3 regions of the Massilia sp. LXY-5 genome follow, and region 1 is predicted to be linked to each of the others. Evidence: predicted binding sites of a transcription regulator. Region 1 holds the regulator's gene; each other region holds the start of a gene.

Region 1 (10,246 bases):
CATGATGTTCTGCGGACGGAATTGGAGAGGGTGGAGCAGAACATTATACTGTTTCATCTTGCACTGCGGCGAAGCAGCGCGGGATGGCGCGATGAGCGCGTCTGCGGCCTCATTCGTAGGGTGGGCACTCCGTGCCCACGCGGATCACGTCAACCGCTTGAAGCACAGGCAATAGCCCCTGTGCGCCTGAAATCGCATGCACGCACCCATCGGGCTGTTGCCTGCCTGTTGCCGGCATGTCGAATCCGCGTGGGCACGGGGTGCCCACCCTACGGACGAGGCAGCGGACCAATGTTCGTCAAGCCCCTGCCCTGGGCCCGAGCTGCGCCTGCAGCTCCGCGACATCGATGCGCTTGGCCATCTTGTGCTTGAGCTGGCCAAGCTCGGCGACGATGGCTTCGAGCTCGTGCTGCGTCGGTTTCAGGGGCCGCAGGGCCCGGGCCAGTACCGGCAGCACGGCGCGGCGCACGAAGCGCGGGCGCGAGGCGACCGCCTGCCAGACGATGGCAGCCAGGCCGACGGCGAGGCAGGACAGGGCCAGGTTGCCGCCGTCCGTCGACGGCGCGATCAGCTGGACCAGCCCCGGCCCGAAAAGCGTCAGGGCGATGGCGCCCGCAATGGCCAGGCCGATGCCGATGTCCATATGGGTGCGGGCGAAGCGCTGGTCCACCTTGGCGGACATCAGGAGGAAGGGGCCGCGGATCAGCGCCTGGCGGTCGTCCGCCGACAGCGCTGCCGGGTTGAAGCGCACCTGCTCCTCGAGCGCCAGCCTGGCCGCGAACACCTGCTCGAGCTGGGGGAAGGTTGCGCGGATCAGCTCGGGCAGCGGCGCCAGGCGCTGCGCGATCGCCGCGTGGTCGGCTGGTTCCGCCTGCAGCGCCGTGCCGCATTCCTGGCAGGTGCGCTCGTAACCGACCAGTTCGCCGGAACCGAAGCTGACGTAATACAGGTGGCCGGCCGAGCCGACGCGCCGGATCTCGAACGGCTTCGGTCCGCGGCAGATCGGACAGAAGTGGGCAACATAGCCGAGCCTGCGATAAACGGGTTTCTTTCCCCAGACGATGAACATGCTGCCCTCCCGAAAATGGACGGTGCCGCTACCCGGAAAAGACGATGCGGCCTGATGATCGAGAGTTTCTCACAGGCCAATTATTATTTCTACAAAGAAATATATAGCTGTTGCTTGGATGCCGCAATGGCGCCGCTCAGGGGGCGCAATGCGCGTAGTTGGTGTCGAGCCAGCCGTCCGGCTTGCAGCGCCCTGCCAGCACTGCTTTTACCCGCGCCAGGCGGCGTTCGTAGGCCTGGCGGTTGCGCAGCGGATGGAGTTCGTTCGGCGCCTTGATCAGGGCAACCAGGCGCGCCATCTCGTCGTCGTCGAGCGCGGCCAGCGGCTTGCCGATATACGCTTGCGCGCCCTGCTCCAGGCCGCGCAGCTGGCGCCCCTCATGCCGCCCCATGTAGACGCCGCCGGCATACAGGTCGAGCTGGCGCGCTTTGGAGGCGCTGGCGTCGAGCACCAGCGCCATCGTGTCGCGGCCGAGGTCGACCTTGCGGCAACAGTCGAACACGGCGCGGTAGACGCGTTGCAGCACGCCTTTCGGACCGTCGAGCGGTGGGCCATATAAAAACAGGTCGCGTGCGACGGCGGACGAGATGGTCGCCACGCCCTGGCCGTCGGCCAGGCTCAGGCCGCGGTGGGAAAAGAAGGTCGGGTCCTCGATCCGCAGCAGGATGGCGAGCTGGCTTTGCGACAGCTGCGGCGCCGTGTTGGCGGATTGATGCGCCAGCAGCGTGTCGACCGAGGCCGCCGCCCACCAGGCGACGATGGCAAGGTAGACCAGCAGCAGTGCGGCGAGCGCCAGCAGCGCCCTGGCGAGGCGCCTCATGCGCCGGCGCCCAGCACGGGGTAAGGCGGATGCCCGTCCAGTTCGCGCAAAAAATCCTGCTCGAGGTAAGCCGGGATCTTGTGGAATTCGGCCAGCACGCGGGCGCGGAATTCGGCGTGCTCGTGCCAGCGTTCGGCCGGCAGGCCAAAATAATTGATGGCGCAGGCGGAGACGGATACGCCCGGCCAGTGGCGCGCCAGCGTCATCAGGTAGCGCCGCATCGCGCACACCTTGCCGATCACGAGCAGGCTGTCGACCCGTGCCAGGTCGATCGTTTCAGCGGCCTTGCGCCGGCCGAGGATCACGTTCTCGCCGGTGTTGGTCGCTGCGCATTCGAGGATCAGGATCGAGGCCGGCATGCCCAGTTCGACCAGCCGTGCGCCGATGACCAGCGCTTCCGGCGTTTCCTGTCCCGCCGTGGCGCCGCCCGAGACCAGCAGCCGCTCGAACATCCCGCGCTGCCAGAGTAGGTAGGTCTCGCGGCAGAAGGCCTCGACGCCGTGGCGCGTGCCGAACAGGAAGCCGAGCTTCGCCGGCCGCAGCGGCAGGATCGGCATGACATAGCGGGCGATCGACTGCAGGTCGGCCGCGGTCAGGTCGGAGGGAGACGCCACGCCGGGGCGGACTGCTAACGAAGTACCAGTTCGAGCGCCGGCTTCTCGCCGTAGTCCTCGTAGCGCTCGTTGATGCCGCCGACGCAGAACACGATCTCGTCGATCAGGTCCGGCAGGCGCGAACGCAGGGCGCCGCTGTCGGTGATGACGATTTCGAGCACCTCGTCCGGCTGCAGGCGGAACTTGGTCATGTTCTCGTCGTCGCGCAGGTAGCTCAGGCAATCGACCCAGGTGTCGATGGTGTCGCCGGTCGCCGTATGAAAGTCGAACGCGCGCCGGCTCTCGGCCAGGAAAGTCGCTTCGTTGACGATTGCGGCGCCGTTCAGTTCTGCCACTGCCATGGCTTACCCTTTCAGGGACAAGACGTCCTGCATGTCGTACAGCCCGTTCGCCTTGTCGGCGATGAAGCGCGCGCCGCGCAGGGCGCCATGGGCATAGGTCACGCGGCTGCTCGATTTATGGGTGATCTCGATGCGCTCGCCGGTGCCCGCGAACAACACCGTATGGTCGCCGACAATGTCGCCGCCGCGCACGGTGGCAAAGCCGATCGTCGACGGATCGCGCTCGCCGGTCACGCCTTCGCGCCCGTACACCGCGCATTCCTTCAGGTCACGCCCGAGGGCATCGGCGATCACTTCTCCCATTTTCAGGGCGGTGCCGGACGGCGCGTCGACCTTGTGGCGGTGGTGCGCCTCGATGATCTCGATGTCGTAGCCTTCGTTAAAACTTTTGGCGGCCAGCTCCAGCAGTTTCAGGGTCACGTTCACGCCCACGCTCATGTTCGGCGCGAAGACGACGGCGATTTTTTCGGCGGCGGCGGCGATCGCGGCCTTCCCGGCCTCGTCGAAGCCGGTGGTGCCGATCACGATTTTTACATTGTTCGCGGCGCAGAAGGCCAGGTGCCCGAGCGTGCCTTCGGGACGCGTGAAATCGATCAGGCAGTCCGCATCGGCCAGCGCGCGCGCCAGGTCGGACTCGATCACGACGCCGGTCAGCTGGCCCGAGAAGGCGCCGGCGTCATGGCCGATGAAGGGAGAACCCGCGACGTCGAGGGCGCCGGCGAGGACGGTGTCGGGAGCGGCGGCGATCGCCTCGATCAGCATGCGGCCCATGCGCCCACTGGCGCCGGCGACCGCGATTTTCAGTTGCGTCATGGCTGTCTTACGGTGTGGTCGTGGAAGTGGCGGGCGTGGCGTTCGTTGCTGGCGCGACCGGACGGGAGGCGGCGGCATTTTCCGCTTTTTTCGCTTCCTTGACGACGTTCTTGGCCGGGCCGGCGATGCGGTCGATGTATTCGCGCTCGGTCGGCAGGTTGCCGCCCTCGAAACGTTCGACCACGTCACCCTTGAAATACACGGTGACGCGGCTGGTGGTCAGCTCGCCGTTGCCGCGTGCGAGATAAAACGGATAGTCCCAGCGGTCGGCATGGAACATGTCCATCAACAGGGGCGTGCCGAGCAGGAAGCGCACCTGCTCGCGGGTCTGGCCCACTTTCAGCTGGTCCAGCATTTCCTGCGAGACGAAGTTGCCTTGCTGGATGTCCGGGCGGTAAGGCGAGAAGATCCACAGGAATTTCTGCAGCCGCGTGCCTTCGGTCGTTTGCGCACCGGCATTCGCCAGCGAAGCCGATTTGCCGGCATCGGAGGCCATGGCAGCCGGGGAGGTGTTCACCGGCGCGGCCGGCTTGGTCTGGTTGCGCCACGAGGCGCAGCCGGACAGGACCAGCGTACAGGCAAGGCCGGCGGCAAGCGCAGCCCGGGCATGGGAACGATGCACTACACGATAAACAACGGCATCAAAGACGCGCATAAGTAACCTCAAAACGTAAGCGGGAGCTTCCAAAACGCTATATCATAAAGCACTCCGCCTATCTACGAGTAACAAACATGAGTAACAGTCCCACCGACCTGAAGGCGAGCGGCCTGAAGGCCACTTTGCCGCGCCTGAAAATCCTGGAAATTTTCCAGAACAGTGAAGTGCGGCACCTGACGGCGGAAGACGTCTATAAAATCCTGCTGGCCGAGAACATGGACGTGGGCCTGGCAACCGTCTACCGCGTGCTGACCCAGTTCGAGCAGGCCGGCCTGCTCAACCGCAATCACTTCGAAACCGGCAAGGCGATCTACGAACTGAATGCCGGTTCGCACCACGACCACCTGGTCTGCCTCGATTGCGGCCATGTGGAGGAATTCTTCGACGAAGAAATCGAATCGCGCCAGAACAAGATCGCCAGCGAGCGCGGTTTCAAAATCGCCGAGCACGCGCTGGCGATCTACGGCAATTGCATCAAGCCGGCCTGCCCGCACCGCGGCGGCAGCTGAGCGCGGCCGAACCGCAATGAACAACGGCGCCGATGGCGCCGTTTTTCATGAGCTGCTCAAGGCATTCGACAGCAGTTTCGCCGTGATGTCGACAATCGGAATCACGCGCTCATACGCCATCCGCGTCGGGCCGATGACGCCGAGCGTGCCGACGATCTTGCCGTTCACCTCATACGGCGCGGTGACCACGCTCATCTCGTCCATCGGCACCAGCTTCGATTCGCCGCCGATAAAAATCTGCACGCCGCCCGCCTTGCTCGACATGTCGAGCAATTGCATCAGGCCGGTCTTCTGCTCGAACATCTCGAACATCTGGCGCAGGGAGCTCATGTTCGAAGAGAGGTCGGAGACCGACAGCAAATTGCGCTCGCCCGAGATCACCATCTCTTCGCTGCCCTCGGCCATCGCCTCGCTGCCCGCCTCCACTGCCGTCTGCATCAGGCCGCCGATGTCTTCCTGCAGCCGGCGCAATTCGCCCGTCAGGCGCAGGCGTACTTCGTCGAAGGTGAGGCCGGCGAAGTTCTGGTTCAGGTAATTGGCCGACTGGATCAGCTGCGCCGGCGTGTAGTCGACTTCGGTGAGCAGCAGGCGGTTCTGGACGTCGCCGCGCGGATCGACGATCACGAGCAGGATGCGCTTTTCGGACAGGCGCAAAAATTCGATCTGCTGGAACACCGACTCGCGGCGCGGGCTCTGGACGACGCCGGCGAACTGCGTCAGCGAGGACAGCATCTGCGCCGCGTTGGCGATGATCTTTTGCGGCTGCTGGACGGACAAGCGCATGCGCTCGGCGTCGACGCCGTGCTGGCCGTCCAGGTGCTGCACCGTCAGCAGGGTGTCGACGAACAGGCGGTAGCCGCGCGGCGTCGGCACCCGGCCGGCCGAGGTGTGGGGGCTGGCGACATAGCCCATCTCCTCGAGGTCGGCCATGATGTTGCGGATCGTGGCCGGCGACAGGTCGAGGCCGGAAATTTTCGAGAGCGCACGCGACCCGACCGGCTGGCCGTCGGCAATGTAGCGCTCGACGAGGGCTTTCAGCAGGGTTTGGGCTCGGGGTTCAAGTTGCATGGGGAGTGGTGGCGCGCAGAATGGTTGCACGGCTATTATGCACCTTGCAGCCTGCGGTGTGGGAACTCAGCGCGCCGCCTGGCGCTAACTGTGCTCGCGTTTCAGCCAGTCGATGAGGCCATCCATGTTCGACACGATGGCATCGGGCTGCACGCCCTCTTCCAGGTGCCTGCGGCTGGCGGTGCGGTTCATCCAGACCGCGCGCAGCCCGGCGCGCTGCGCGCCCTGCACGTCGAGTAACAAATCGTCGCCGACGTGCACGGCGTCCTGCGGCGCCACCCCGAGCGCTTCGCAGGCGGCATGGAAGATCGCCGCATCGGGCTTGGCGCGGCCGAAACCGGGCGCCGAGACCGAGGCGTGGAAATGGTGGCTCAAGCCGATCGTCTGCAGGTCGGCATTGCCGTTCGTGACCGACCCGATCAGGACGCGCCCCTTCAGGCGCAGCAGGCCGGGCAGCACGTCGTCGTAGGGAATCACGGCGTTGCGGGCAGCGAAGAATTCGGTCATCGCCAGCTCGACCTTGTCGGCATCCTCGCCGGCCTGTTCGAAGGCGGCAATCAGGCCGGCGCGCCGCAGCGCGCCCAGGTCGAGCTGGAATTCGGGGCGGCGCGCCAGCAGTTCGAGCCGGGCCTGGCGCAGGCTGTCGATGGTAAACCGTTCGGCCACGCGCGGCGCGTTGCTGGCCAGCCACGCGAACAGGGTCTGCTCGGCCTGCACGATGACGGGGGCGATCGGCCACAGCGTATCGTCGAGGTCGAACAGGATGGCTTTGGGCCAGGGGCGGCGGTAGGAAGGCTTCATCGGCGGCGGTCGTGTATGGAGGCCAAGCATAGCGAGGCCAGCGGCGAAATGCAAACGCGCCGCCGGTGCGCCCACCCTTGCAGCGTGCTGTTACAGCTTGATACGAAGCCGAATGAGCCCGAGGCTTGTCAAATGCACTAAAATGATGGGCAAACTTCTGCCATGCGACTGGGTGCCTCGGGTTGCGCGCCTTGTCCCTCCCCTTTTTTGGAGAAATTATGATTCGTTCCCCCCTGCGTGCCGGCCTTGCGCTGGCCTGCGCGCTGAGCCTGTCCGCCTGCGGTGGCAGCAGCGGCAATCTGTATGTCGGCGGCAGCGTCGTTGGCAACACCAAGGCGGGTCTGCTTCTGACGAACAACGACGGTCCGCGCCTGGAAGTTCCTGCCGGCGCGACCAGTTTCGTGTTCAAGGAGCTGGTCGAAACCGATTCCACGTACAACGTGAAGGTCGTCGCCTCGCCCCCGAATACGAAGCCGTCGACGCCGGGCGGCACCGATGGCTGCAAGGTGGTCCAGGGGACCGGTACCGGCAAGGCGGTCTTCAACGTCTCGACCGTGCGCATCGTCTGCACCCTGCAGACCTATCCGCTGACGGCCCGCATCACCGGCCCGCACCCGGGCACCCTGGAACTCGTCAATGGCGCGGACCGCAAGGTGGTTGCGCCGACCGATGCGACCGTCCAGATGACGGAGATTGCCGAAGACGCCGTGTACGGCCTGGCCGTGCTGAAATCGGAAGGCCAGACCTGCACCATCGCGAACGGCTCCGGCACGATGACCACCGCCGGCGCGACCGTCGACGTCACCTGCACCGCGCCTTAATCACATCCTGTGGAGAGTATTTTGAAGAAATCGATCCTGGCGCTGTGCGCGCTGACACTGGCAGCCGGCCTTGCGGCCTGCGGCGGCGGCACCTCGAGCTATACGATAGATGGAACGGTCATCGGCCTGCAGTACGACGGTCTCGTCCTTCAGAACAACCTGACGAACGACCTGGCGGTCAAGCCGGCGGGCCTGGATGCCGGCAATAACGTCAAGAACGTCAACTACAGCTTCCCGGGCGAGGTCGACTACGGCAAAGCGTACAGCGTCACCGTGAAAACGAACCCCGCGCACCAGACCTGCACGCCGGCCGGCGGCACCGCCGATACGGCCGGTCGCCTGACGACGATCAACGCCGTGATCAGCTGCTCGCTGGTGGCGAATACGATCGGCGGAACGATCACCGGCCTGGCGAGCGATGGCTTGCAATTGATTAACGGCAGCACCGGCGGTTCGGTGACGATAGCCAAGGGTACCGACGGAACGTATCCGACGAAGTTCGTGTTTCCAGCCGTCGTGACCTTTGGCCAGACCTATGGCGTCACCGTGTACAAGCAGCCTGCTACCCAGACCTGCACCGTCACCAACGGCGCCGGCACCATGGGTGACAACGCAGTCGACACGATTACGGTCAATTGCGTCAACAACCCGAGCTGAGCAAGCTGAAGGAGACATTCACAACACCTATGTCGATCATTCTGAAAGAAAATTAGACGTATATGTTGTGGTGCAGCATAATTGCACCTGTCTCCTCCAACTCTCCTCAGAAAAGAATTGGATTTAGCCCGCCCGCAACGGCGGGCTTTTTTTTGCCCGCGTTTTCGTGGGGCCGGCTCAGCCGAACTTGGTGGCAGCCGGCAGGCGCTTGCCGCTGACCTTGACGACGGCCACTTTCTCGCTGCCGACCGAGACCATCGAGTCGGCGCGCACTTGCGCCTTGTAGCTTTGGGCGCTGGCGTAGGTGGTGCCGACGACGGCGAGTGCGGCGACCAGGAACAGCGATTCCATGTGTTTGAGGACGTTCATTTCAGGCTCCCTTCGGTGGTTGGTGGCCCGTTTGCGTCTGCGTTCGGGCTTTCGATGGGAGTAGATTAGCAAGCGGCCCTTTGCGCTTCCATCGGCGTGCGACGAAACGCGGAAAGCGCGCGATGAAGCGCGCAAAAAGCCGATTGTGCGGTGCAGAAGGATGAGGTCGAGACGGCGGTGCACCGTAGGGTGGGCTCTCGAGCCCACGCGGTGATACGAGCGGGCTCCGTTATCGTGCTCGGCGATCTTGCCGCCACGTATCACCGCGTGGGCATGCCCACCCTACACCGGCTTTAAGATATTCGCCAGCGCCACGTACTGCTCCAGGCTGACGTTTTCCGGCCGCACGCCCGGATCGATCCCGGCTTCCACCAGTTGCGCTTCGGTGAACATGCCGGCCACGCAGTTGCGAATCACCTTGCGACGCTGCGAGAAGGCCTTCTGCACCACCGCCTCCAGAGTCGGGCCGTCGACGGCGAGCTTGCGACGGGTCGGCACCATGCGCACGATGGCCGACTCGACCTGCGGCGGCGGATCGAAGGCGGTCGGCGGGACGATGAACAGCAGCGACATGTCATATCTCCACTGCAGCATCACCGACAGCCGGCCATATGCCTTGGTGCCGGGCTCGGCCACCATGCGCTCGACCACTTCCTTTTGCAGCATGAAGTGCTGGTCCTCGACCAGGTGCGCGAACTCGGCCAGGTGGAACAGCAGCGGGCTCGAGATGTTGTATGGCAGGTTGCCGACGATGCGCAGCTTCTGCCCTTCCGGCACGGGAATGGACGCGTAATCGAATTTCAGGGCGTCGCCCGAGTGGATGGTCAGCTTCTCGGGCGGAAACGCCTTTTCCAGGCGCGCCACCAGGTCGCGGTCGAGCTCGACCACATGCATGTGGTCGAGTTGCTTGATCAGCAGCGCCGTCATCGCCGCCAGGCCCGGCCCGATCTCGACCATCGCCTCGCCGCGGCGCGGATCGATGGCTTCGATGATGCTGTTCAGGACCAGCTTGTCGGTCAAAAAATTCTGGCCGAAGCGCTTGCGTGCTACGTGTTTCATTCGTGCTTTCGTTTGATTTAATGTGCGCGGCTTGCGATTACCATCGCCATGGCGGCGCGGATCGCCTCTTCCATGCTGCCGCAGTCGGCCAGGCCCAGGCCCTGGGCGGCCAGGTCGAGCGCGGTGCCGTGGTCGACCGAGGTGCGGATCAGGGGCAGGCCGAGCGTGACGTTGATGCCGCGCCCGAAGGTGGCGTGCTTGAGCACGGGTAAACCCTGGTCGTGGTACATGGCGAGCACGCAGTCGGCCTCGCTCAGGTATTTCGGCTGGAACAGGGTATCGGCCGGATACGGTCCGCGCGCATCGATGCCCCGCGCCTGCGCCTGCGCCAGCGCGGGTTCGATGACCTCGATTTCCTCGCGCCCCAGGTAGCCGTTTTCTCCGGCGTGGGGATTCAGGCCGGTGACCAGGATGCGGGGGGAAGCGATGCCGAATTTGGCGCGCAGGTCGGCGTGCAGGATGTCGAGGACGCGGCCCAGGCCGTCCTGCGTGATCGCGTCCGCCACGGCACGCAGCGGCAGGTGGGTAGTGGCCAGCGCCACGCGCAGATAGGGTTCACTGCCGGCCGGCTGCCCGGCCAGCATCATGACGACCTGCGGCGTGTTCGTTTTTTCGGCCAGGTATTCGGTATGCCCGGAAAAGGCGAC
Region 2 (10,246 bases), 610 kb from region 1:
ACGACTACCTCGTCAAGCGCGACCTGGTCACGAACGCGGAGTCGTTCATCGAGCGTGGAGCGACGCAGAGCAGCATGAGCGGCAAGCCGTATCTCGTGAAGTGCGGGGGAGGGAAGGCGGTGGCCAGCGCGGTGTATATGAAGGAGGAGTTGAAGCGGTTTCGGGGGAAGGCGAGCCAGTAAATCGTGCGCCGGTCCCGGGCAGTGTTTTCACGCGAACGGTTTGCAGCCGCACATGCGTGGGCATGCCCACGCGGATGCTAGCCCAACTGCAAACCGTTCTCCTCGCACCACCCCGCCAGCACCGCCCGCGTCTGCGCCTCGCGGAAGTCATGCCAGCGCTCCGTCAGGCCACGCTCCTCGACCAGTTCGCTGAAATGGCGATACGCATCCGAACGCTTGAACATCTGGCGTACGCGATCGGCATCGTCAGCCATCGCTGCGTCGGCGAAATCGAACACCAGTTCCAGCCCGAGATCGAGCTCGCTCATGTGTGGCACGGAAATGTAGCGCTCCGAGGTATCGATATCGTCCGGCAGGGACGCCAGTTCCCCATCGACCATCTCCGAGCGGATGTGCACCTGGCCCGTATCGAGGGATACCCAGGCTTTGTCCGGGGTTCCCGGCTCCGACACAATCAATACCGCATCCTCGAGGTCTTCCGCATTCACGACAGGCATCGCAATCTCCCAAAAGTAAAAGCCCGCAAGGCGCGAACCGTGCGGGCTTTTCAAACTGCAGCAGGGCGCCGGCGAACCGGCGCCCAAGGACATTACATCATGCCGTCCATACCGCCCATGCCGCCCATACCACCCATGCCGCCCATGCCGCCGGCTGGCTTGTCTTCAGCCAGTTCCGACACCATGCAGTCGGTGGTCAGCATCAGGCCGGCGATCGACGCTGCGTTTTGCAGTGCCGAGCGGGTGACCTTGGCTGGGTCCAGCACGCCCATTTCGACCATGTCGCCGTAGGTGCCGTTGGCGGCGTTGTAGCCGTAGTTGCCGGTGCCGCCCAGCACTGCCGAGACGACGACCGATGCTTCTTCGCCTGCGTTCTGGACGATCATGCGCAGCGGCTCTTCCATTGCGCGCAGGACGATCTTGATGCCGGCTTCCTGGTCAGGGTTGTCGCCCTTGACTTGCAGGTTGGCGCGGGCACGCAGCAGGGCGACGCCGCCGCCTGGCACGATGCCTTCTTCAACGGCTGCGCGGGTGGCGTGCAGCGCGTCTTCCACGCGTGCTTTCTTTTCCTTCATTTCGACTTCGGTGGCAGCGCCGACCTTGATCACGGCAACGCCGCCGGCCAGCTTGGCCACGCGCTCTTGCAGCTTTTCGCGATCGTAGTCCGAGGTCGCTTCTTCGATCTGGACGCGGACCATCTTGACGCGCGCTTCGATGTTTTCAGCCGAACCTGCACCGTCGATGATGATGGTGTTTTCCTTGCCGACTTCGATACGCTTGGCCTGGCCGAGTTCAGCCAGCGTGACCTTTTCCAGGGTCAGGCCGACTTCTTCCGCGATCACCTGGCCGCCGGTCAGGACAGCGATGTCTTCCAGCATGGCCTTGCGACGGTCGCCGAAGCCAGGCGCCTTGACGGCAACGGTCTTCAGGATGCCGCGGATGTTGTTGACGACCAGGGTCGCCAGCGCTTCGCCTTCGATGTCTTCGGCGACGATCACCAGCGGACGGCCGGCCTTTGCAACTTGCTCCAGTACCGGCAGCAGGTCACGGATGTTCGAGATCTTCTTGTCGCACAGCAGAACGAACGGATTGTCGTGGATGGCGACTTGCTTGTCCGGGTTGTTAATGAAGTAAGGCGACAGGTAGCCGCGGTCGAACTGCATGCCTTCGACGATGTCGAGTTCGTCGTTCAGCGACTTGCCGTCTTCGACGGTGATGACGCCTTCTTTGCCGACTTTTTCCATCGCTTCAGCGATGCGCTCGCCGATCGAGTAGTCCGAGTTGGCCGAGATCGCGCCGACCTGGGCGATTTCTTTCGAGGTGGTGCATGGCTTGGAGATCTTGGCCAGCTCTTCGACGGTGGCAGCAACTGCCTTGTCGATGCCGCGCTTCAGGTCCATCGGGTTCATGCCGGCGGCAACGAACTTCATGCCTTCGCGGACGATGGCTTGTGCCAGCACGGTCGCGGTGGTGGTGCCGTCGCCGGCGTTGTCGCTGGTCTTCGAAGCGACTTCCTTGACCATCTGCGCGCCCATGTTCATGAGCTTGTCTTTGAGTTCGATCTCTTTCGCGACCGAGACGCCGTCCTTGGTGACGGTCGGGGCGCCGAACGAGCGGTCCAGCACGACGTTGCGGCCTTTAGGACCCAGGGTGACCTTGACTGCATTGGCGAGGATGTTGACGCCTTCAACCATCTTGGCGCGCGCTGCGTCGCCGAAAATTACTTCTTTAGCTGCCATTTTTTATTTCTCCGAGAGATATTCTGAGGGGAGGATTACTTGACCAGCACGGCCATGATGTCTTCTTCGCGCATCACCAGCAGTTCCTGGCCGTCGACCTTGACGGTCTGGCCCGAGTACTTGCCGAACAGGACGCGGTCGCCAACCTGGACTTCCAGTGCACGCAGCGTGCCGTTGTCCTGGACTTTGCCATTGCCGACGGCGAGGATCTCGCCCTGGTCCGGCTTCTCGGCGGCTGCATCAGGGATGATCAGGCCGGAGGCAGTCTTGGTTTCCTGGTCGAGACGCTTCACGATAACGCGATCGTGCAGAGGGCGAAGGTTCATGCAAAACTCCTTTATTCAGTGGTTTGGACTAGCTTTGTTTGCGTTGTTTGCCGCGTCGCATACTGCGCCGCAGCTTTGAAAGAGGTTGTTAGCACTCTCATCTAACGAGTGCTAATTATAGGGACGACATCAGGGTATTTCAAGCGGCGATGTTGCAAAATAAATTGCAAGAGCTTGTTTTGCCTCAACTGCCGGGATGACGCGGCAGCTTGCTGGGCCGTGGCCGGCGCAGGTACGGAGCGGAGAGACTAGCACCGATGCCAAGACGGCTGACGCACTGTTGGTGGGGAATTGATCGGTGTCAAACGAGGGGATGGAAGGCGATAAGGACTGCGCTTCCGGATATGCAGGCGCAGCGCTGCTACCGAAATGCAGCCAGATAAGCCTTGCCGCGCGCGGCTACCCGCCGCGACGCTATACACTATGGTCCCCGCCGGGCAGGGCGCAGGCTGTGCTCTCCTGTTGACTGTCTAACCAGAACAGACCTATAGTTACGAATGATTTCCGAATTCCAAGACCTATCCGACAAAATCGAGCGGCTCGCCGAGCTGGTCGTGTCGCTGCGCAGCGAGAATGCGCAACTGCGCCAGACCAACCTGTTACTGAACGAAGTGAACATGGCGCTCGTCGAACGCCTTGTCGAGGTCCAGCACAAGGTCGAAGCCGTGATCGAGCAATTGCCTGCGCCGGAAGAAGCGGAAGACGCGGAAGGTAGCGCGGAAGAGAGCGCGGCAGACGCCGCCGAACCCCTGGATGCCGAGGCTGCCCGATGATTTACCTGGATGTGACGATCATGGGCCAGCCTTACCGCCTGGCCTGCAAGGAAGGCGAACAGGCGACGCTGCGCGATGCCGTGCGCTATCTCGACGGCAAGATGACCGCGCTGCGCGATTCGGGCAAGGTCAAGGGCAACGACCGCATCGCGGTCATGGCCGCGCTCAGCGTGGCCGCGGAATTCCTCTCGGTGAAGTCGCCGCAGGGACCGCTGTCGGACATGACGATGCTCGAAGTGAAACAAAAACTCGAAGCGATGCACAAGGTCCTCGACCACACCCTGGCGCCGCAGGAAAATTTGTCCTGACCGGGCAAATTCGTTTGACATGACGGTTCAAGCGAGTAAACTGCGAGGCACCCTGCGGTGTTCGAGATTGCCATATATTCCTTGAACCATTTACATGCATAGGTTGCGGGATAGTGTTTGATGGGCGTGAGCGTCGCTAGTTCGACGAACCCGAAATTGAACTGACTGTGACCACCTTGAGCCATCAGGTTCGGGATGCCGGCAAAAAACGGCACAGGCGGGGCTACATTCCATGAAGCGGTTGCGAGCAAAAGCACGCAGCCGCTTTTTTACGCGCGCAGGTTTTATCGGCCTGCTTTTTTTTCAGGAGATCCGATGCGCTACTGGTTGATGAAATCCGAGCCCGATGAAGTCAGTTTCGACGACGTTCTCGCCGCACCGGGCCAGACCGTCGCCTGGTTCGGCGTAAGAAACTATCAGGCCCGCAATTTCATGCGCGACGCCATGCAAATCGGCGACGGCATCCTGTTTTATCACTCCAGTTGCGCCGTTCCCGGTGTCGCGGGAATAGCGGAAGTGGCGAGCGGCCCTTATCCCGACGCTACCCAATTCGACAGTGCCGGCAAATACTTCGACCCGAAAGCGACACAGGCGCAGCCGCGCTGGATATCGGTCGACGTCCAGGCGAAAGAAAAGGGGCGCTATTTGACGCTGGCCGAGATGCGCGCCATGCCCGTATTGGAAGACATGGTCCTGCTGCAGAAAGGCAGCCGCCTTTCCATTTCGCCGGTGACGAGCGGGCAGTGGAATGCGATCCTGGAATTCATGCGCACGAAAGATTGAGGAGCTTGCGGTTCGGTGCGCGAAAGCGCTTGCAATAGTTCGATGGTTAGCTAATAATCGATTCCATGAGCACCGTATTCAAAGCCCTCTCCGATCCGACCCGCCGCAAGGTGTTGCAGCTGCTGCAGGCCGGGCCCATCGGTGCGGGAGAATTGGCGGCGATGTTCGACGTTTCCAAGCCGACCATGTCGGCGCACTTCGCCGTGCTCGTCAACGCCGGCCTGATCGAGGCCGACAAGCAGGGGCGCACGGTTACGTACCGCTTGAAGCTGTCGGTGCTGGAAGAGGCCTTGCTTGCCTTTGCCCAGACGTTTGGATTGCAGGTCACGCGGCCGCAACCCGGCCATCTCGATGTCGGATCGAACGAGGAGAAGTCATGAAAAGCACTTTCCCGCTGGGCCGTGCCTTGCTTGGTGCGGTAATGATCGTCGGCGCGTGCGCAGCCCTGAAATGGGCCGCGCCGGAACACTTGTCGCTCGAGTGGTCGCAACGCCTGACCGGTGCCTTGCTCGGCTTTGTCGTGGTGTTCTACGCGAACGCGATTCCGAAATCGCTGACGGCGCTGGCGCGCTTGCGCTGCTCGCCCCAGGCCGAGCAGGCGGCGCGCCGCTTCGCTGGCTGGAGCCTGGTGCTGGGCGGACTCGGCTACATGCTGGCCATGCTGTTCGCGCCGCTGGCCTCCGCGCACCTGCTCGGCGGTGGCGTGCTGGTCGTGGCGCTGGCCGCGGCCCTGTGGCGCTGCTTCGGCGCCGGTTCGGCGGCCGCCCGCGGTTGAGGAGGGCGCCGCCTCAGGCAACTCAGGCGGCCCGCTTCAGCCATTCGCGCGGCGAAGCACCCATCTGCGCAGTAAAGGCGCGCGTAAACGTGGACGGACTCGTATAGCCCGTGCGGCTGCTGACGAGTTTGACCGGCATGCCCTGGCGCAGCAGCCTGCCGCCGAGGGCGATGCGCCAGCGGCTGAGATATTCGCCGGGCGGAATCCCCATCACCTCGCGGAAATGTTCCACGAAGCTGGCGCGCGACATGCCGGCGAGCCTGGCCAGTGCGGCAAGGGTCCACAGCTCGTGCGGGCGCTCGTGGATCGCCGTCAGCGCCGCCGACACCTGGCGGTCCGCCAGGCCGGCCAACAAGCCCAGCGACAATTTTCCGTTGTCGAATTCGCGGCGCACTACCTGGACCAGCAACACATCGCACAGCCGGTCCAGGATCAATTCGCGGCCGGGCGCCGTGCCTGCCGCCTCGCCGAACAGCAGATCGAGTGTCGGCCCCAGCCCAGCGATCTCGGCCAGCGGCATATGCAGGCAGCCGGGCAGCACCCGGACCAGCGGATTGGCCTTGCCCCCTTCGAAGACGATGTCGGCGCACAGCAGCAGGGCAGTGTGCCCGGCGGGAACCTGCAAGCGATGGTTGGTGCCGTGCGGATAAAAAACCAGCGAAGGCAGGTCGATGCGCAGGAGCGCGCCATCGTCGTGCACGAACTCGACCGGCCCCTGGCGCACCAGATGCAGGTGGCCGGCACTGCCATTCTCATGGAACTGGTTGGCGTCGCAAAACGGACCGTTGTAGAAGATGCGGGCGCTGAATGCCTGGCGACCCAGCAAGGATGACAGTTTGTCCATTTCAATAAAGTTCGACGCAGAGCCGCGTATTCTGGACGATTTGCGTAGTTTCCGTGTGGAAATTATCGTCAAATTCGTCGAAAATGCAACGCTTTGCCGGCAGCCCGCCGCTTTCTGTCCACTCTACTGTCATGAAAAACCTCCGGATCAAATACCTCATCGCAACGGTGACCAGCGCACTGATTGCCGTGACCCTCGCCGTTGGCGGCCTCGGTTATTTCTCGACCCAGCGTGCGGTCGAATTGCTCGAGAACTCGACCTTGCGCACTGCCAACCAGCAGCTCGCCCTGGCAAGCATGGTGCACCGCATGGAAACCAATCGCAGCCAGCTGCTGCAGGCGCTCCAGCACAATCCCGACAGCAAATATGCTGTCATGCATGACCACCCCCTGGCAAACCACTTCAACAATATCAACAGCAACACGGCCGCGCTGCTGGCGGAGCGCGACAAGCTGCTCGATTCCTTGCGCAGGCCCGAAACGCGAGCAGCCGTCGCCCGCTGGCGCCAGGACAGCCAGGAATTTGGCGTCGAGCTGATCGGCAACGCCGCGCGCGCGCTCGAGGGCGGCGATTGGGACAAGGCGCAGGAGATCCTGATCCGCCAGGTCAACCCGAGCTACCTGAAGGGCCAGCAAGCCTACAAGGCCCTGCAGGATTACATGAGCACGCGCAACGTCCACGAGAGCGAGGCACTCCATGCCGAACTGCGCAGCCTGAACCGCCTGATTGTCGGTGCCATCGCGTTCGCCGTCCTGCTCGCCGTTGCGGCTACGCTGTACCTGGTCGCGGCCATTACCCGTCCGCTCGGCACCGCGGTCGACCTGGCGCGGCGCGTCGCCGGCGGCGACCTGAGCGCGCAGATCGTGGTCGATACACGCAACGAATTCGGCCAGCTGCTCGGCGCCTTGCGCGACATGAACACCAGCCTGGCCGGCATCGTGGGCGAGGTGCGCAGCGGCAGCGACGTCATCGCCACGGCCTCAAGCCAGATCGCCGCCGGCAACATGGACCTGTCTTCGCGTACCGAACAGCAGGCCAGCTCGATCGAGGAAACGGCCGCGTCGGTGGAGGAGCTCACCACGACGGTGCGCCAGAACGCGGACAATGCGCGCCAGGCCAACGGCCTGGCGGCCTCGGCCTCGGATGTGGCCACGCGCGGCGGCGCCGTGGTGCGCGAGGTCGTCGGTACGATGGGCGCCATCAACGATTCGGCGCGCAAGATCGTCGACATCATTGCCGTCATCGACGGCATCGCGTTCCAGACGAACATCCTGGCGCTGAACGCCGCCGTCGAGGCCGCCCGTGCCGGCGAACAGGGCCGCGGCTTTGCCGTCGTCGCCTCCGAAGTACGCAGTCTCGCCCAGCGCTCGGCCGGCGCGGCAAAGGAAATCAAGGCCTTGATCACCGACTCGGTCGAGAAAGTCGACAGCGGCAGCCGCCTGGTCAATCAGGCAGGCACGACAATGGAAGAAATCGTCCATAGCGTACGTCGCGTGGCCGCCATCATGGAGGAGATCACGGCGGCGACGAGCGAGCAGAGCGCAGGCATCGAACAGATCCACGAGGCCGTCAGCCAGATGGATCAGGTCACCCAGCAGAATGCCGCCCTGGTCGAAGAGGCGGCCGGCGCCGCACAGTCGCTGCAGGACAGCGCGGCCGGGCTGGTGCAGCGGGTCAGCGTTTTCAAGCTCGGCCACGCTGTGCATGAGCGGCGTCCCGGAGTGCGTCCGGCTGCCGCGTATCCGAAGCTGGGAAGCGCCGCCACCCGGGCGGAGTGGGCCGCGTTCTGAAGCGCGTCGCCGCGCTGGCGGACGGTGGGGGAGCGCCCGCCGTCTGGCGCAAATAGTTGCACGTGAAGAACGGCAACAATTCACTGTTTGACATAGAATCCACGCTTTCTCTCGTCGGATTCTTCAATGTCCACGGCATCGCCCTCGCTCGCCACACTGGAAGCCAACCTGACTTCCACCCTCGTCGCCAAAATACGGGATTTCGCTATCTTCATGCTGTCTCCGGATGGACGCGTGGCGACGTGGAATGCCGGCGCCCAGCGCGCCAAGGGCTATACGGCCGACGAGATCATCGGCCACGCCTTCGAATGCTTCTATACGGAGGAAGACCGCCTGGCCGGGGTCCCGCGCCAGGCGCTGGCCACCGCGCAGGCGGCCGGCGTCTTCGAAGCCACCGGCTGGCGCGTGCGCAAGGACGGCACCCGGTTCTGGGCGCACGTGGTGATCGATCCGCTCTACGACGACGATGGTTCCCTGATCGGTTTCGGCAAGGTGACGCGCGACGTCACCAAGGCGCGCGACGCACGCGAGCGCGAACAGCGGGCCCAGGATGCGTTGCTGCAGGCGCGTACCGAACAAAGCAAGCACCTGCTGCGCCTGGTCGAGCAGGCGCCGGGCTTCGTTTGCTTCTTCCGCGGCCCGACGCATGTCTACGAATTGCAGAACGAAGCGCACCACCGGCTGGCTGGCCACCGCGACATCATCGGCAAACCCGTGCGCGAGGCCTTGCCGGAGCTCGCGGGCCAGGGCTTCTTCGAGCTGCTCGACGACGTGTACCAGTCGGGCCAGCCGCACGTGGGCCGCGGCGTGCCGCTCACCGTGCACCGCCCGGACGGCGCGGCAGTCGCCAGCTATATCGACTTCGTCTACCAGCCCATCTTCGACGAGAACGGCAGCGTGCTGGGGATTTTCTCCCAGGGCAGCGACGTGACCGAGCAGGTCATCAATGCGCGTTCCCTGGTACAAAAGCAGAGCGAGCTCGAGCAGACCATCCTGGACCGCACCAGCGCCCTCGAGGATGCGCGCCGGGCGCTTGCCCGTGCCGATGCGCTGCAGCTGAGTAATACCTTTTTCCAGAGCCTGTTCGAGCAGGCGCCCGGTTTCATCTGCGTGCTGAAAGGGCCGGCGCATGTCTTCGAACTGGCCAACGGCGCCTACCGCAAGCTCACCGGCGAGCGCGACCTGATCGGGAAAGACGTCCGCGATGCCTTGCCGGAGGTGGAAGGCCAGGGCTTTTTCGAGCTGCTCGACAAGGTGTATCAAACCGCAACGCCCGTGGTTGGCCAGAGCGTGCAGCTCGAACTGCAGGACGTGCCCGGCAAGATCGTCACGCATTTCGTCGACTTTATCTACCAGCCGATCCTGGATGCGCAGGGCCAGTCGACCGGGATCTTCGTGCAGGGCAGCGACGTCACGAAGCAGAAGCAGGCCATGGACGAGGTGCAGAAATACCAGAAGGAACTGGAGAGCCTGGTCGAGGAACGCACCACCGAACTGCAGTCGGCGCAGGCGGCGCTGCAGCACTCGCAAAAACTCGAGGCCATCGGCAAATTGACGGGCGGGGTAGCCCATGACTTCAATAATATTCTCCAGGTCATCGGCGGCAACCTGCAGCTGCTGCGCGACAGCAGCGTGCGCGAACAGCTCCCGCTCAAGCACGTCGATACCGCGCTCGGCGCGGTCGAGCGCGGCGCGAAGCTGGCCGCGCAGCTGCTTGCGTTTGCCCGTCGCCAGCCCCTGCAGCCGGTCGTGATCAGTCCGGCGCGGGTAGTGCAGCAGATGGATGAGCTGCTGCGCAGGGCGCTGGGCGAGACGATTGCCGTGGAAACGATCCGCGGCGGCGGCCTGTGGAACACCTGCGTCGACCCTTACCAGCTCGAGAACGTGATCCTGAACCTGGCGATCAATGCGCGCGACGCCATGCCGTCGGGCGGCAAGCTGACGATCGAACTGGGCAACGCCATGCTCGACGACGACTATGTGGCCAGCCAGCACGATCTCGCGCCGGGCCAGTATGTCCTGATCGCGATTTCCGACAACGGTTCCGGCATGACGCGCGAGGTGCTCGAACGGGCCTGCGAACCCTTCTTCACGACCAAGCCCGAAGGCCACGGCACCGGGCTGGGCCTGTCGATGGCCTATGGCTTTGTCAAGCAGACCGGCGGCCACTTCCAGATCTATACCGAGGTCGGGCACGGCACGACCATCAAGATGTATTTCCCGCGCTCG
Region 3 (10,246 bases), on a different contig from region 1:
GCGCGCCGTGGGTATCGGCGTCCGCCTTGACGGCGCCCTTGCCCTCGGCTTTCGCTGCCGCCTTGGCGTCCTTGTCGGCTTTTGCCGCCGCCTTGGCATCGGCCTTGCTGACCTTCTTGACCAGCTTGCCGTTGGTTTGCGTGCTGGCCTTCAGATCCTTGTTATCCACGAACGCTGCTTTCGGCGTGGTGGTGTCCGTGCTCGCTTGCGCGGCTGGGGTTGCCGAGGTTGCAGGCGTCGCTGGCGTCTGTGCGACGGCAACGGTGGCAAACAGGCTCGCGATCAGGGTAGCGGTAATTTTTTTCATGGTGCAGCTCCTCGGTTGGTTGTTTGGTAGTGCATGGTCACATCCTACCGACCATTAACGACGCAGCTGACCAGCTTGTTGACAGACTTAACAATTGCTTACATTAGTGGCTTTGGCTCGAACGCTCGTGCCCGCGGAGCCGACGCAGGACTGCTTCCTAACACGCCGCAGCGCGCCGCATGGAACACGATGGGCTTTACGGCCTTCCTGCGTTATAGTCATTACATCGCTCCAGGGAAGAACAGGGCGCCAAGTTCGGCAATGAAACGTGCATCCTTCATGGATAAAGGTTGATTTGATGAAAAACCGTCTACAGGGCAGCCGCTGCTCTTCCTGGGTCTTCAGCCTGGCGATATTGGCCTGGTCGGCGTCTCCGTTACCAGCGCCGGCACAAGAGGCGAATGCCGCCTGGGCCTCGCTGCAACAGTCTCTCTTCCCCGGGAAGAAACTGGAAGCGGCGCCTTTCATCCGTCTGACTGCGCCGGCGCGCGCGGCCAGCGGCGACCAGGTCCCGTTCGCCTTCAGCATCGATCATCCGATGACGGCACAGCAGTACATCAAGTCGGTCACGGTGCTGGTCGACGAAAACCCGGTGCCCCTGACGGCGGTTTTCCACTTTCTTCCGCAGAGTGGAAAAGCAGAAATCGCGACCAGGATCCGCTTCGAATCCGATTCCCCGGTGCACGTCGTGGCGGAGTCGAGCGATGGCCGTTACTATGTGAATGCAGTGACCGTGAAAGCCTCGGGCGGTTGCGCCGGTCCGGCGCCCAGCGGCGATGCGGCAGCGGTCGCCGCGGCGGGGCAAATGAAGATGGCGCTGGACGGGCCTTTCAAGGGAGGCGAGGTCAACCAGGCAAGGCTGCTGATCAGGCACCCGATGTACACCGGTTTGCAGCGCGACCTGGTCACGCATGGATTCCGGCCCGCCTTTTTCATCAACAAGGTCGACGTCACGTACAACGGCAAGCCGGTGCTGATGGCCGACACCAATATCGGCATCAGCGAGAATCCTTCGATCCAGTTTGGCTTCTTCGCCGACAAGCCCGGCACCTTGCAAGTCGTCCTGCAGGACAATCGGGGCGCCACCTTCCGCCAGTCGCTGGACGTCGGAGGCTAGGTGCGGCGCCTGGTCCGCGCGCTGGTCGTGCTGGCAGCCGCGCATACTGCGCATGCCGACGCCGCGCCGCTGCGTCTCGAGCAGGTTGCGCCGGGCATGTACGTGCACATCGGGCAGCACAAGGACGTCGACGACGGTTACGACGGCGATATCGCCAACATCGGCTTCGTGGTCGGCACGGACGCAGTCGCGGTCATCGATACCGGCGGCTCGTATGCGGTCGGCATGGCCCTGAAGGAAGCGCTGCGCGCGATTACCCGGCTGCCCATTCGCTATGTGATCAACACGCATGTGCACCCTGACCACGTATTCGGCAACGCCGCTTTCATCGACGACAAGCCTGGTGCGCAACCCCGATTCATCGGCCATGCCATGCTGCCCCAGGCGATGGCCCTGCGCAGCGATATGTACGTGCGCAACCTGAAAAAACAGTTGGGCGGCGCGGCCGACAACAGCAGGCTGGTCGCCCCGGACGAGACGGTGCAGGACCGCCTGAGCCTCGACCTGGGCCGGCGCAAGCTCGAACTCCGGGCTTGGCCGGGTGCGCATACCAACAACGACCTGACCGTGTTCGATGCCGCGAGCGGCACCCTGTGGACGGGCGATCTGCTGTTCATCGAGCGCACGCCCGCCGTCGATGGCGACATCAAGGGCTGGCTCTCTGCGATGGATGCACTGGAAAGGCTGCCGGCCGTCGCGACCATTCCGGGACATGGCCCCGTCACACGCGACAAGCACCAGGCCCTGGACAGGCAGCGCGCCTACCTGACGACTTTGCTGCGCGACGTACGTACCAGTATCAAAAACGGCACCGGCATGACCGAGACGATGGGGACGGCGGCGGCCTCCGAGCGCGGGCGCTGGCAGCTTTTTGACGTCGTCAACCGGCGTAATGTCAACCTGATCTATCCTTCCCTGGAATGGGAGTGAGGCGATGCGCAGACGCCAGCTTCTCGAATGGGCATTGGCAGGGTCGGCATGGACAGCCATGGCGCAGGCATCCGGCAAGCGCAGGAGCGCTTCACCAGGCCGTGTCGTGGTGGTCGGCGCCGGCTATGGCGGCGCGACCGCGGCCAAGTACGTCAGGCTATTGAGCGGCGGACGCATCGAGGTCATCCTCGTGGACCAGAACGCGCAGTTCGTCTCTTGCCCGGTCAGCAACCGCGTGCTGGCCGGCCAACGAACGCTGGAGCAACTCACCTTCGCCTACGATGCGCTGCAGCAGCACCATGGCGTCAAATTCATGCGCGGCGGCGTCACGGCGATCGACCCGGACAAGTCGCGCATCGTCATGGCAGATAAAAAACTGTCGTATGACCGGCTGATCCTCGCCCCCGGGATCGATTTCATCTACGACGCCTTTCCCGCGCTCGCCGGCGCCCAGGAGCAGATTCCCCATGCCTGGAAAGCGGGACCGCAGACGCGCAATCTGCAGCGCCAGCTGATCGCCATGCCGAACGGCGGCGTCTTCACGATCGTGGTGCCGCCACAGCCTTATCGTTGTCCGCCCGCGCCCTATGAGCGCGCCTGCCAGGTCGCCTTTTACCTCAAGACGCACAAACCCCGGTCCAAGGTCGTGGTGCTCGACGCCAATCCCGTCATCACCTCGAAACGGGCCCTGTTCGAGCGGGCATGGCGTGACCTGTATCCCGGCCTGATCGACTACCTGCCGGGCAGCGAGCTGCAGGGAGTGGATGTGGCGACGAAGACCGTCAGGACGGCGTTCGATACGGTCAAGTCCACCGTGCTGAACATCATTCCACCCCAGCGCGCGGGCAAACTTGCCCAGGAGGCCGGCCTGGCGGACAGCGAGGGGCGCTGGTGCGAGGTCGATTTTCTCAGTTATGCCTCGACGGTACTGCCCCGGGTCCACGTCATTGGCGATGCGATCGAATCGGGCTTGCCCAAGTCGGCGCATATGGCCAATGCCCAGGCGAAGATCTGTGCGCGTGCCGTCGTCGACCTGATGCTGGGCCAGGCGCCAGACGCGGCACCGGCCTTTGCCAATACCTGCTACAGCTATATCGACGACAGGCAGGCAATGCACATCTCGACCTTGTACCGGTACGACGCGGCGAAGAAGAGCATGCAGGCGGAGGGGGCCGGCGTGCTGTCCGAGCATGCATCTGCGCAGGAGGGGGGAGATGCCGATGCCTGGGCGCGGCAGATCTGGGCGGATGTGCTGAGTTAGGGCGCAGTTGATCGAACGCCGTAACGCGTGGGCAATGCCCACCCTACGGTGCACCACCGTCCGCAGCAAGTTCAATCAACTGTGGCGTAACGTAGGGTGGGCATTGCCCACGCGTTCACCGTTTGAAACCATGCGGCCCGTTACATTGACCAACAAATTTGCCAAAAAAAAAGCGGCCCGCGCGGGGCCGCCGTGTCCTTCAATGTCTGGCTGCTTACACAAACGCCGCCAGCGCACCTTTCATCTTCTTCAATGCCGCCGACTCGATCTGGCGAATCCGCTCGGCCGACACGCCAAACTCTTCGGCCAGCGTGTGCAGGGTCGCACCCGAGCCGTCGTCGTTCGCCAGCCAGCGCGCTTCGACGATGCGGCGCGAACGCGGGTCGAGCTTGCCCAGCGCCGTTTCCAGGCCTTCGGACTGCAGGCGCGTGACCTGCTCGGCTTCCAGCACCTTGGTCGGTTCCTGCTGGTCCGAGGACAGGTAGGCGATCGGCGAGAACTTGTCGTCTTCGTCGTCGGTCGGCGCTTCCAGGGCGATGTCGCGGCCCGAGAGGCGGGTTTCCATCTCGATCACTTCCTCACGCTTGACGTCGAGCATCTTCGCCAGGTCGTCGACCTGGGTCGGGGTCATCGCGTCCAGGCCCACCTTGTTGCTGCGCAGGTTGAAGAACAGCTTGCGCTGGGCCTTGGTCGTGGCGACCTTCACCAGGCGCCAGTTTTTGAGGATGTATTCGTGCATCTCGGCCTTGATCCAGTGCATCGCGTACGACACCAGGCGTACGCCCTGGTTCGGGTCGAAACGCTTCACGGCCTTCATCAGGCCGATATTGCCTTCCTGGATCAGGTCGGCGTGCGGCAGGCCATAGCCCAGGTAGCCGCGCGCGATCGACACCACCAGGCGCAGGTGCGACAGCACCAGCTTTTGCGCGGCGTCGAGATCATTCGCATCCCGCAGCCGCTTTGCCAGCGAAACCTCTTCCTCGTGGGTCAGCATCGGCAGGCGGTTGACGGCGGAAATATACGCGTCGATATTGCCGAGATTGCCGGTGAAACCGAGGTTCAAGGCACGACTGCTGGTCGGAACCAGTGCGGATTGTGCGGACATCATCATTTTCCTCGTAGAGTAATCTTTGCTGCATCGATCAGGTTCCCGGGACATCCCGGAAACTGATGGCACGCTTATCTTCAAGCCTGTGCCGGATGCGTTTCAGATCTTGTTTACCTTCACTTGAGAACATATATTAGCACTCCCCATGGGAGAGTGCCAGCAACGCCCCCGGATCGGAAGAGCGTTTAAGTTTCATCAAAGTATTTCTTTGCGGAAACGAAAATAGAACGATTTACTGTAGAACAAAGCCTTGCATTATTGTTGAGATAGCTCAAACGTACCGGACATGCGGCTGCGGTCAGGACTCAGGTTACGGGTCCGCGACACGTGGTTTCTGTTAGTTGGCGCACCGAGGAAGAAGTTCAGCGCTCAGAAGGGAAGATGTCTGGCGCGCTGGCGGCGTCAATACCTACAAATGGGGGCGTGAAAATTTGCAGGGCGGCACAACATGGGCAGGCGATATGGCCCGGGCAGAATCGCCCGGCCATACCGCTTCCGTCTCCCTGCGCGGCCTCAGCGCATGCGCGCCAGGTGGCGCTGCACCGACAGCAGGGCCCCGACCAGGCCGAGTCCGGCACTGATGGCCAGCAAGCCCGCCACTTCCAGCGCGCCGAGCGGCGCCAGCTGGAATTCCGACGCATACAGCCGCGCGAACTCGGCGATGGCATTGTTGAGCGGATGCAGGCCCAGCGCGACCGCGCCCAGCGCCACGGCGCCGGCGCACAGCCCGAGCAGGGCGCCCGTGTAATAGAAAGGCCGATGGATGAAATTGTCGGTCGCGCCCAGCAGCTTCGAGACGGCAATTTCCTCACGCTGGGTCAGGACCTGCAGGCGGATCGTGTTGAACACGACCGCAATCACCACCACGCCCAGCGTGACCGCCAGCAACAGCAGCGCCAGGCGCAGGATGCCGAGCAGGGCAGCCAGGCGTTTCACCCAGGCCGAATCGACTTGCACGGTATCGACCTGCGGCAGCGCGCCCATCTGCTCGACGATGCCGTCGATGCGCGCGGCCTCGACGGTGCTATTGAAACCTTCGAGTTTCATCACATAGCTGTCGGGCAGCGGATTCTCGCCCAGCGTGTCGAGGGCGGCGGACAGGCCGCTGCGGTCTTTCAAATCGTCGAGCGCCTGTTCGCGCGGCACGAACACGATCCTGGCCTTGCTGCCTTGCAGGATCTGGCGCAGCCGGGGTGCGAGCGCCTGCGCCTCCTCGCGCGTCGCGCCCGGTTTCACGAACAGGCTTACTTCCGGATCGACCGATAACTGCTCCGACATCGGACGCACGTTGTCGAGCAGGGTGATGCCGGCGAAGGGCAGCGCCAGCGCCACCGCGACGACGAGCACGTTGAACAGGAAGCTGCCGGGCGCCTTGCGCAGGGTGGACAGTGCCGCGCCGAGCGCGAACTGGTGCTGGCGGATCCAGGGGCTCATGCCGCACCTCCAACACGGTCAGTCGGGACGAGTTGGCCATGTTCCAGGCGAATCACGCGCGCCGCGCCGTCGAGCACCTGCTCGTCGTGGGTCGAAATCAGGCAGGTCACGCCGACGGAATGAAACGCGCGCAGGGCGTCGAGCACCTTGTCGGCGGCCACGCGGTCGAGGTTGGCCGTCGGTTCGTCGGCCAGGATGATCTGCGGCCGGTTGACGATCGCACGGGCAATCGCCACGCGCTGCTGTTCGCCGCCGGACAGTTCCAGCGGATGGGCTTTCGCACGGTCGAGCAGGCCGACCTTGTCGAGCGCGGCCCGGGCCCGTTGCTCGGCCCCGGCCTTGGGGGCACCGGTGACCAGCAGCGGCAGCATCGTATTGGCGAGGATGTTGCGGTCGTTCAGCAGGCGCTGGTGCTGGAAGATCAGGCCGAGTTTACGGCGCAGGAAGGGGATGCCGGGTTTGCCCAGCTTGCCGATGTCCTGGCCGAACACGATCACGCGGCCGCTGCTCGGACGCTCGATGGCGGCGATCATCTTCATCAGGGTCGACTTGCCGGCGCCGGACGGGCCGGCCAGGTAGACCAGTTCGCCCTTGTCGATGTTCAGGGATACCTCGCGCAGGGCGGTGGCATCGGCGGAATATTGCTTCGAAACGGAGTGGAATTCGATCATCTGCATTTATCCGAGCAGCGCTTCGACGAACTCTTCTGCATTGAAAGGCTGCAGGTCGTCCAGCTTCTCGCCGACGCCGATGAAGTACACCGGCACCGGACGCGTGCGCGCGATCGCGGCCAGCACGCCGCCCTTGGCCGTGCCGTCGAGCTTGGTGATCACGAGGCCGGTCAGCTGCAGCGCGTCATCAAAAGCCTTCACCTGCGCCAGCGCGTTCTGGCCGGTATTGCCGTCGATGACGAGCACGGTTTCGTGGGGGGCGCCATCCATGCCCTTGCCGATCACGCGCTTGATCTTTTTCAGTTCTTCCATCAGGTGCAGCTGGGTCGGCAGGCGGCCGGCTGTATCGACCATCACGACGTCAACGCCGCGTGCCTTGCCAGACTGCACCGCGTCGAAGGCGACCGCGGCCGGATCGCCCGAGGCTTGCGAGATCACGGTGACGTTGTTGCGCTGGCCCCAGACCATCAACTGCTCGCGCGCAGCGGCGCGGAAGGTGTCGCCGGCGGCCAGCAGCACGGACTGATCCGAGCGCTGCATGTGCTTGGCGAGTTTGCCGATGGTGGTGGTTTTACCCGCACCATTGACGCCGGAAATCATCATCACGAGCGGCTCATGGCGGCCCAGTTCCAGCGGCTTTTGCAGGGGCGCGAGCATCTCGATCATCAGCGTTTTCAGCGCGGCCTTCACGGCGGCGGCGTCGAGCAGCTTGTCCTCCTTCACCTTGCGGCGCAGGCTATCGAGAAGAAACTGGGTCGCGTCCATGCCGGCATCCGACATCAGCAGCGCGGACTCGAGTTCCTCGTACAGGTCTTCGTCGATGCGCGCGCCGACGAACAGCAGCGACAAATTGCTCGAGGTCTTGGACAGGCCCGCCTTCAGGCGCGTCATCCAGGACCGTTTCTTTTCCGCTTCGCTGGTCGGGCGTTCGGCCGTTTCTTCGATGAAGAGGTCGGCTTCAGGGACGGCTTGCGTTACCGGGGCAGGTGCCAGGGCAGGTGCAGCAGGCGCCGGGGCGGGCGCAGGGGCGGGCACAACCGGCGCCGGCACAACCTCGACCGGCGCCGGTGTGTCGGCGGCTTTTTTTCTTTTAAAGAAACTAAACATGGATTGAATGGTGGAGGGTAGTGCATGCACATGCCGGACAAAACCGCCGGCACGACGAAAAGGGTCGCGCGTATTTTACCAGAGGGAGGTACTGACGAATCGGCAACGAATTGCCATCGAATTGGACAATGCAAAACGCTGCCGATATGCGCAAACGCGACAGTTCTGAAATGCGGCCCCAGGCCTGCCGACGACCTGGAGCGATCGAATCGTGCGCCCGGGTGTGTCCGTGCGCGCTGGTCTACAGTATGGGTTCGACCAGCACCGAACAGGAGGAAAAGCCCAGGAAACGGTCCACGCTGCGCAACTCGCTCGCCTGGCTGTTCATTGCCCTCGTCGCGCTGTTCCTGACGCATCCGACAGCGGAGCAGCAAAGCGTATTCGACGGCCCCTTGCCGCTGCCGGCCGATCTCGAGCCCCTGCTGCCGGGCTAGCGAACGGCCGCCAGTCGACTTATTGCCGGTTGCGGACCCACCAGTTGCCCTTCTTTTCCGGGGCGACCGGGCTCAGGCGCCAGGCGCCGTAGGGATTATTGAACAGCGAGCCTTCGCCGTAATCGACCGCCGCCACCTTTTCGACCCGGTACACGGGTTTGCCCTCGCTGACCGAAAAGGTGTGGCCATCGGCCAGTTGTGGAGAACGTTCGAGCAGGTAGCGGGTGAAGAAGCGCAGCATGTCGGCCGCCTGCGTCTTGTCGCCCCCGCTGGTGATCGCTTCCGGCAAGCCGAAGTTGTGCATGCCGCAGGAATAGACCTCGGCGCCGGCCACGTAGACCACCAGCGCCCGGTGCGCCGTCAGCTGGTCGAGCTGTTCGCACATGTCGATCCAGTATGCCGGGGCGTGGGCGATCCCGGTGCTGTCGACCTTCACGCCAAGGCCGCCGCTATCGATCAGGGCGGCGCCGGCGCGCATCATCGCCTCGGCCGCTTCGCGCGAACCGCCCGGTCCTGCCAGGTAGGCGACCGACGCGTGGTCGTCGATGTCGGCCATCGCCTCGGTGGAGGCCCAGTGCGGACCGGCCCTGGCGAAGTCCGCCGCCAGGTTCGGATCGGGCCCTTGCAGCACGAGTTCCCAGGCGAAGCCGGTCTCGGCGTCGCGCAGCACGGTGCCCGTCAGGGAATAACCGATGGCGCTGACGGCGATCTCGTCGGCCAGGATGCTGCTGTTGTCCCATGGACCGGGAATGCACAAGACCAGTTCTGGGGTGGTGCTCACGGTGTTTCGTCTCCTTATCGTTTTGCCTGGCGCGCAGGCCCGTTGTGCATGCTGCCGTCGAGCAGCATAGCGCGTTCGGCGCAATGCTGCGTTTGGCAATCGAACCAGGGTCGAGGACCGTGCTGGAGCGTTCGTGCGAGGTGATAAAAGGTGAGAATTGGACCATCTTAATTCGGTAAACTATTCGCGAAACGGGATCTGCTCGCGTGGCGGCGTGATTCGCGTTTTAACCAAAAAAGGACGGCCCCTGATGCACCTTAGAATAATTACGGGCTTTGCCGCGCTTCTCGCGCTGGCCGCGTGCGGCGGAGGCAGTTCGCAGCCCGAACCGGCACCAGTCAATACGCAGGGACTCTGGTATCAAATCAATCCATACGCATTTTCCGAATTCCTGCTGCCTTATGTCCTGGTCCAGAATGGGGCCGACATCGTCGTCAAGCATTGCGACCGCTCCACCTCGGGCTGGAAGCTGCAGGGGAGCACACTGCTCGAAACGAATGGGGCACCTGCGAATTGGCACATCGCGGGCGACAACGCGATCATCGGTAAGCTTGGCGCGAGCGGCGGCGCCGAGTGGCGGCGGTTTTCAAATTCCCCCGTCTTCGACTCGGGGCGGGTGTCATTCCAGGGAGCATCCCTGACGCCCTTGCAGGCGAGCCAGGATGTCTGCGCTGCCAGGGCGAGCGCGACGTACAAGGACGTGAACGGGACCGATATCAGTTCGGCCGGCATCATGATAACCGCCCCCTACCAGGGCAGCCATGTGCGGATCGACCTCAACTTCGCACCCCCGCGCAAGAGTGGCGTCAGCCTTCCCGCAGCTTATGTGCCCTTGAGCGATTACCTGCGCACGGGTGAGTTCGTGGTCGGCGACAGCACGTACTTCGTTCAACATCTGGACAGCGCCGCCCACGTGCAAGTGCGCTCGGCCGCATTCACGGCGTCGAAAGGCCGCGACAGCCTGACGATCACAGGGGGCAAGATCACGGTCGGTGTTCTCGCCAATGGCGCATACACCTTCAACGGCAGCCTGACCACCGACAGCGACGGGCCGCTGGCGTTCAGCGCCGAGCTGACGCTGGAACGGCGCTTGTAG

Evidence for each region. The regulator HrcA, encoded in region 1, represses chaperone genes, less so after heat shock. The targets are predictions, from matches to a motif close to TTAGCACTCNNNNNNNNNGAGTGCTAA.
Region 2: a site for HrcA is predicted at 2,833-2,859, ahead of groES (co-chaperone GroES). Genes of this name have one in related genera too.
Region 3: a site for HrcA is predicted at 4,857-4,883, ahead of rpoH (RNA polymerase sigma factor RpoH). Genes of this name have one in related genera too.

Annotation. Positions count from the first base shown of each region.
Region 1 covers NZ_JBNNEH010000001.1:71,918-82,163, reverse strand. The annotation lists gene leuS (leucine--tRNA ligase) at 1-3, opposite strand, end outside; gene ACI48I_RS00345 (hypothetical protein) at 299-1,069, opposite strand; gene ACI48I_RS00340 (transglycosylase domain-containing protein) at 1,206-1,889, opposite strand; gene ACI48I_RS00335 (YdcF family protein) at 1,886-2,503, opposite strand; gene ACI48I_RS00330 (barstar family protein) at 2,518-2,844, opposite strand; gene dapB (4-hydroxy-tetrahydrodipicolinate reductase) at 2,848-3,657, opposite strand; gene ACI48I_RS00320 (outer membrane protein assembly factor BamE) at 3,665-4,312, opposite strand; gene fur (ferric iron uptake transcriptional regulator) at 4,390-4,824, shown strand; gene hrcA (heat-inducible transcriptional repressor HrcA) at 4,870-5,892, opposite strand; gene ACI48I_RS00305 (HAD family hydrolase) at 5,977-6,693, opposite strand; gene ACI48I_RS00300 (hypothetical protein) at 6,912-7,514, shown strand; gene ACI48I_RS00295 (hypothetical protein) at 7,536-8,171, shown strand; gene ACI48I_RS00290 (hypothetical protein) at 8,349-8,540, opposite strand; gene rsmA (16S rRNA (adenine(1518)-N(6)/adenine(1519)-N(6))-dimethyltransferase RsmA) at 8,823-9,599, opposite strand; gene pdxA (4-hydroxythreonine-4-phosphate dehydrogenase PdxA) at 9,617-10,246, opposite strand, start outside.
Region 2 covers NZ_JBNNEH010000001.1:677,044-687,289, forward strand. The annotation lists gene ACI48I_RS02930 (YfeK family protein) at 1-182, shown strand, start outside; gene ACI48I_RS02935 (UPF0158 family protein) at 260-679, opposite strand; gene groL (chaperonin GroEL) at 772-2,418, opposite strand; gene groES (co-chaperone GroES) at 2,454-2,744, opposite strand; gene ACI48I_RS02950 (hypothetical protein) at 3,242-3,517, shown strand; gene ACI48I_RS02955 (cell division protein ZapA) at 3,514-3,825, shown strand; RNA gene ssrS (6S RNA) at 3,872-4,053, shown strand; gene ACI48I_RS02965 (EVE domain-containing protein) at 4,141-4,608, shown strand; gene ACI48I_RS02970 (metalloregulator ArsR/SmtB family transcription factor) at 4,674-4,988, shown strand; gene ACI48I_RS02975 (hypothetical protein) at 4,985-5,383, shown strand; gene ACI48I_RS02980 (AraC family transcriptional regulator) at 5,406-6,227, opposite strand; gene ACI48I_RS02985 (methyl-accepting chemotaxis protein) at 6,359-8,017, shown strand; gene ACI48I_RS02990 (response regulator) at 8,144-10,246, shown strand, end outside.
Region 3 covers NZ_JBNNEH010000003.1:267,179-277,424, forward strand. The annotation lists gene ACI48I_RS10235 (hypothetical protein) at 1-307, opposite strand, end outside; gene ACI48I_RS10240 (quinoprotein dehydrogenase-associated SoxYZ-like carrier) at 606-1,424, shown strand; gene ACI48I_RS10245 (quinoprotein relay system zinc metallohydrolase 2) at 1,425-2,354, shown strand; gene ACI48I_RS10250 (NAD(P)/FAD-dependent oxidoreductase) at 2,359-3,615, shown strand; gene rpoH (RNA polymerase sigma factor RpoH) at 3,830-4,723, opposite strand; gene ftsX (permease-like cell division protein FtsX) at 5,237-6,157, opposite strand; gene ACI48I_RS10265 (cell division ATP-binding protein FtsE) at 6,154-6,828, opposite strand; gene ftsY (signal recognition particle-docking protein FtsY) at 6,835-7,935, opposite strand; gene ACI48I_RS10275 (hypothetical protein) at 8,184-8,369, shown strand; gene ACI48I_RS10280 (DUF4261 domain-containing protein) at 8,389-9,150, opposite strand; gene ACI48I_RS10285 (hypothetical protein) at 9,308-10,246, shown strand.